2 regions of the Geobacillus sp. E263 genome follow, and region 2 is predicted to be linked to the other one. Evidence: riboswitches for the same ligand, from Rfam matches in the RefSeq annotation. Region 2 holds a riboswitch; the other holds the start of a gene.

Region 1 (3,148 bases), 990 kb from region 2:
TTTCTGTGATGGCCATCATTAATAACAGAAGCGCAAATATCACTTTTTGTTCGGGGCGTATTGTCCGCAGGCGGTTATCGTAAGCGATGGTGTCAAACTGCCGGATCATTTTGCTTCCTCTTTTCGGTTCGCCCGGCCTTTATAGACGCCGATAATATAGCCAATAATTCCAGCGCCGATTGCCGCCTGCACAGAAAACAGCAACGTTTCCACCTCTCCGCCTGGCGGCTCAAATATGGTTTCCATCCAAGGTTGATAATGAGGAGCGAGCTTCTGAATCATTTTTTCCGCCTGGCCATCCGTGCCGCCAAAATCAGAGTGATGAATGAACAATAACGGCGCTACTACCAGTAAAACAGCAATAGCTAGAAGAAAAAGACTTCGCTTCATATCATACTCCCCTCTCTAACTGATTTAGTTCGCGGCTGCTGTAAGTGGATAAGAAATTCCAAACGACGACCGTAAGCAGCCCTTCTGTAATCGCCAGTGGTATTTGCGTAACAGCAAAAATGCCGGCAAATTTGGCAAACGAAGCGAAAACCCCGCCTGTCGCATCCGGGAACGCCAGCGCTAATTGCAATGAGGTGACAACATATGTGGCCAAATCAGAGAAAAATGCAGCGAAAAAAATCGTCCAGCGCCTCGGTATATTCCACTTTTTCCCGAAACGATAAATACCGTACGCCACAATCGGGCCAATGACCGCCATGGACACGGCATTCGCCCCTAATGTCGTCAATCCACCATGTGCCAGCAATAACGCTTGAAACAGCAATACGATGCTGCCCATCACCACCATCGTCCATGGACCAAACAGCACCGCACCGAGCCCCACCCCCGTTGGATGTGAGCTGCTCCCAGTAACGGATGGAATTTTTAAGGCGGACAGCACAAACGTAAATGCCCCCGACAGCGCAATGAGCAGCTTTAGTTCCGGATGCTCGCGTGTAATCCGAATTAGTGAACGCATACCGATGATAAAAAACGGCAAAAACACTAGCCACCAAAAAATCACCCATCCAACTGGCAAAAATCCTTCCATAATATGCATCGCAAATGCCGATGTGCTGCCGGTAAACGTAAAATAGACGACTAAACCGCAAAGGAAAAGGGCGACTTTCCATTTTTTCATGCTTTCGTTCCTCCCGTTGCTTTACATAATTTCGAGATTCCTAGAGGGGCGTTTGATTGTTTTGACATCATCAATCCTTGCTTCTCTTCATAACGGTACGTTATCGTTTCTTCCAACCATTCCCCGTCCCGTAAATGCCTTCGCACAAGCTCCCTTGCTTTTTCCGGCGTCACACCGTTGTACCATACGCCTTCAGGGTAAACGATGACTACACACGCGTCTTGGCAACGGCCATTGCAGCGAGTCCGCGTCGTATGTACAATGCCATCTAACTCCAGCATCGCGATTTCTTCGCGGATGGCAAGCGTTACTTCTTCTCCCCCTTTACGCATGCAGCTGCCTCCATTGCAAATCAGCACATGATGTTTCATTCCGATTAAGTTCCATGTTGTCATGTTGAGTCTCTCCTTTTTTGCAAAATAAAAAGCACCTCTATACGCAGAGGTGCAGAAAAATGCATACAAATATAGCAAAAAAAGTATACCATTCTCCCGCACGTCTACCTATAATCCCGTAGGTATCCGTCCGAACAAATAAGGCAGGTCTCCTGACTTAGGATCATCGCTTTATTGCGCCTTCCCGAAGTTTCCTTCAGTGACATGATGCAACAAAGCTCCCCATCACAGTGGCGGGTACCGTGACGGATTTTCACCGTACTTCCCTTTTAAGCCTATTCTCTAATGAGAAAGGCACCTTATTTGTTTGGCATATAATGTCGATTTTTCAAAGAACACATTTCTGTTATTCATAGTAGTACAAATTTTCAAATATCGTCAACCACTTTTTTTCAATAAGTCCGTTTTCGCCAATACAATCCCGTCTTGATCAGCGTACACATAGGCGCCTGGCTCCCAACGAACGCCGCCAAATTCGAGCGCAACGTCCCGTTTTCCCTTTCCTTCTTTTTTGCTTTTCACCGGGCAAGTGCCAATCGCCATCACCCCAAGCGGCATATTGGCGATTTCTGCGGAATCGCGAATGCATCCGTGAATAATCACCCCGGCAAGCCCGCGCTCGCAAGCGATCTGGGCAAGACGGTCTCCGAGCAGCGCGCAATTTCGCGAACCTTTTCCGTCTACGACCAATACGGTGCCCGCTGGAACAGTTTCGAGCGCCTCACGAACGAGCACATTATCTTCAAATACATCGACCGTCGCGATTGGTCCGGAAAATTCCGCTTTGCCGCCGTAAGATTGCATCGGCAGCTGGCATACTTGCAATTCACTTAAAAATTCATCGCATAAATCAGCTGTTTTCATCACAATCTCCTCCTTGCCATGTCTTATATTTGACATCCTTTGTCAAAACTCCTTCTTTTTCAACAAAAAAACAGACAAGCGACATTGCTTGCCTGTTAGAGACTGGGCTAGCTGGATTCGAACCAGCGCATCACGGAGTCAAAGTCCGTTGCCTTACCGCTTGGCTATAGCCCAATATTATCATGTTCTTGCCAAACTGTTTATGAGATGATTTGTACATTTGTAGTATATCCAGAAGTTTTTGTCTCTATGTATAAAAACATCTAATTTTCATCCGCTTTTTCTTCTCCGTTTTTACTCATTTCAGTATGGGCAAAATCCTTTTTTCAAATAATATATTTATCTTGATGTCAACTACCCAACGGCTAAAGCCGTGGGCTTGCAACTAGCCTAATTGGCTGCCGCGTTCGGCTGGTTGACAGCAGCCCTGCGGATGTTTTCCGCAGCCACGTTGTCGGCAGGGGCAGCGTACCCACAAGCTCGACAACAAAACTGATCCCTTGACGGTCTGTTTTCTTTGGCCACATGTCCGCAAACCGGACAGGTGCGGGAAGTATTTTTTGGATGAACCAATACCACCGGCACGCCAGCGATCGCCGCTTTATACTCAATAAACTTTCTCAACTGATAAAAAGACCAAGAAGAGTGTTGACGACGCTGTTGCTTTTTAACCGTTTTCTCGGTGCGTTGGCGGATGCCCTTTAAATCTTCAAGGGCAATGCCGCATCCGAGTGCCTTTGCCTTTTCAACAATCTTC
Region 2 (3,148 bases):
ATGGTGTGCCGGATTCTAACTGGCTGCGCATAATGCTTTTCATTATTTCGATCGCTGGCACTTTTTCTTTCGAAAGGCTCTTTTCTTGAACGCATTGCCAATATTTTTCGCGGAAGCTTCCGCTGCCTTTTTCCTCATCATAAAAGTCTTCCAAACTAAATCCCATCACTTTGCGCACTTCATGGGGGTCAAACAAGTACCAATCGCCGCGTTTTTCTACTTGCTCCATAAATAAATCTGGGATGCAGACGCCCGTAAATAAATCATGTGTTCTCATTCGTTCATCGCCATTATTTAATTTCGCGTCCAAAAAAGCGAAAATGTCTTTATGCCAAACATCCAAATAAACGGAAATCGCACCTTTGCGCTGCCCTAATTGGTCGACGCTGACGGCGGTGTTATTAAGCTGCTTCATCCATGGAATCACTCCGGACGAAACGCCTTTAAACCCCCTTATATCGCTGCCTCGGCTTCTGATTTTGCCGAGATAGACGCCGATTCCGCCGCCGGATTTTGAAAGGTTGGCGATGTCTGTGTTGCTGTCGTAAATGCCTTGCAAGCTGTCATCGACGGTATCGATAAAGCAACTTGAAAGTTGTCCGTAGCTTTTTCCGGCATTTGCTAACGTCGGCGTGGCGACGGTCATATATAAGTTGCTTAGCGCCCAATACGCTTCTTGAATGAACGTAAACCGGCGATGTTTCGGTTCTTTCGCCATTAACGTCATTGCGATGATAAGGAAGCGCTCCTGCGGCAGTTCGTACAAGTTGCGGTCGTAGTCGCGGGCGAGGTAGCGGTCCGCGAGCGTGCGAAGGCCGATATATGTAAACAACTTATCTTTATCTGGATCAATAAGTTTTCCAAGCTCATTGATTTCTTCTTTTGAGTAATCATCAAGAAGAGAGCGATCGTACACGCCTTTAGAAACAAGCGTTGTAATCAACTCGTACAAGCTGCCGTAGCGTTGTTTTGCGTCATATCCACGTTGTTTTGCCGCTTCTTTGTATAGCTTTTGCAAATAGATGTGAGCACAGACAAACGTCCATTCTGGTTCTGCCTCACTAATATAGGAAAGACCTTCAAGTATTAAGTAATTCGTGATTTGTTCCGCAGAAAGTGTATCTTTGCTTTCGATGATGCGGATGATGCGCTCCATATAGTCATCTGTCTGTAGATGCGGGTAGTCTTTTGTTATATTGCGGATAAAGGAAATGAGTCGTTCGCGCGAAAACGGTTTAGTTTGCCCGTTTTCTGAAGTAATAATGATAGTGTTCGCCTGTAGTTCCATCAGTTTCTCCTCCTTGTTTCCATAAAAAAATCCACTCGGGTCGAGTGGACGAAACGACAGTATAAAAAGGGCAAGAGAATCCCTTTCCAACCATCGTTTCATCTTCTCGCTCCCCGGAGAACATGAAACGCAAACAAGCAAGGCAGGTCTCCTGACTCGTGCTTCTTCCTACTTTGGATCCTTCCCGTATGTGCGCCCGAGCGAGCTTTCACATACAGTGGATGTTCCATTTCGTCCACACATACAGTTGCGGGGGCAGTTCTGGATTCTCACCAGATTCCCTATTAAGTCCGGATGGACACCATTGCTTGCGGTCTTCATACTATATTTAGTTGTGGTTTTAGATATATAACACAATATATAGTATTTTTGTTGCTGATGGTACAAGCATATAATAAAACGATAGAAAATTCAACTATTTTTTGTAAGGACATGAAAACTCATGATTATTTTCTTGATATTACATTTTTAACAAATAAAACTGATTTATACTTTTTTAGAATAATAAAACAGTTATCCAAAATTCAACAAATTAATATTAGGCAGGAATGTTCAGAGTAAAAAAAGATATGGTGATAAAACGACTATAAAAATATTTATCCTTATAATATTTAGAAAATATTCTTTGAATTTTTCAGAATAGTTAATATAATATTATTAAAACAACAAAGGGGGAAAAGACGTGAAAGGATTAAAATCGGCCTTGCTTTGGGGGCTTATTTCCGCTCTTGGGGCGGCAGGGTTTGCCGTTCTTGCATTGAACCGCGGCGAGACGGTGAATGCGATTTGGCTGATTGTTGCTGCTGTGTGTACGTATGCGGTAGCGTATCGGTTTTATAGTAAATTTATTGCTCGCAAAGTATTTGAGCTCGATGACAATCGCAAAACGCCTGCGGAAGTGTTTAATGATGGAAAAGATTATGTGCCGACAAACAAATGGGTATTATTCGGCCATCATTTTGCGGCGATCGCTGGCGCCGGACCGCTTGTCGGCCCGATTTTGGCCGCACAAATGGGATATTTGCCAGGGACGATTTGGATTATTGTCGGCGTTGTGTTAGCGGGCGCGGTTCAAGATTTTATCATTTTGTTCGCGTCGATGCGCCGTGACGGCAAGTCGCTCGGTGAAATGATCAAGGAAGAAATTGGCCCTGTAACAGGATTTATCGCGATGCTTGGAATTTTAGGAATCATGATTATTTTATTAGCCGTTTTAGCGTTAGTAGTAGTAAAAGCGCTTGTAGGAAGCCCATGGGGAATGTTTACGATTGCTGCAACGATTCCGATTGCGATTTTGATGGGAGTTTACATGCGCTTTATTCGTCCAGGGCGTGTGGCGGAAGCGTCATTAATGGGATTTATTCTGCTTCTTGTTTCTCTTGTCGCTGGACAATATGTGGCGGAGCACCCGACATTAGCGAAAATCTTTACATTGAAAGGTGAAACGATCGCGATTTTAATGATTGCTTACGGATTTGTCGCATCTGCTTTGCCGGTATGGTTATTGCTTGCGCCGCGTGACTATTTGAGCACGTTCTTAAAAATCGGTACGATTGTTGGTTTAGCGTTAGGAATTTTAGTGGTTGCACCTGATCTACAAATGCCGGCGTTAACGAAATTTGTGGATGGCACTGGTCCTGTGTTTGCTGGTAACTTATTCCCATTCTTATTTATTACGATTGCTTGCGGTGCGGTGTCTGGATTCCATGCACTCGTTTCGTCTGGTACAACGCCAAAAATGATTGAGATAGAGAGCCATGCGCGCCCGATCGGCTATGGAGCCATGTTAATGGAATCGTTCGTGGCAGTGATGGCAATGGTTGCTGCGTGTATATTAACTCCTGGAGCATATTTCGCGAT

Evidence for each region. A riboswitch is a leader RNA that binds a small molecule or an ion and turns the genes downstream of it on or off. The one in region 2 is predicted to bind cobalamin.
Region 1: it holds a riboswitch for cobalamin, as region 2 does, so the genes downstream of both, FNL97_RS09535 ((2Fe-2S) ferredoxin domain-containing protein) here and FNL97_RS14420 (ribonucleoside-diphosphate reductase subunit alpha) in region 2, are expected to answer to the same signal.

The regions. Positions count from the first base shown of each region.
Region 1 is NZ_CP041632.1:1,821,301-1,824,448, forward strand. It holds gene cbiQ (cobalt ECF transporter T component CbiQ) at 1-109, opposite strand, end outside; gene FNL97_RS09525 (energy-coupling factor ABC transporter substrate-binding protein) at 106-390, opposite strand; gene FNL97_RS09530 (energy-coupling factor ABC transporter permease) at 392-1,132, opposite strand; gene FNL97_RS09535 ((2Fe-2S) ferredoxin domain-containing protein) at 1,129-1,527, opposite strand; cobalamin riboswitch at 1,653-1,844, opposite strand; gene rraA (ribonuclease E activity regulator RraA) at 1,906-2,391, opposite strand; tRNA gene FNL97_RS09545 (tRNA-Gln) at 2,494-2,565, opposite strand; gene FNL97_RS09550 (RNA-guided endonuclease InsQ/TnpB family protein) at 2,782-3,148, opposite strand, start outside.
Region 2 is NZ_CP041632.1:2,816,149-2,819,296, reverse strand. It holds gene FNL97_RS14420 (ribonucleoside-diphosphate reductase subunit alpha) at 1-1,288, opposite strand, end outside; cobalamin riboswitch at 1,413-1,610, opposite strand; gene FNL97_RS14415 (carbon starvation CstA family protein) at 1,971-3,148, shown strand, end outside.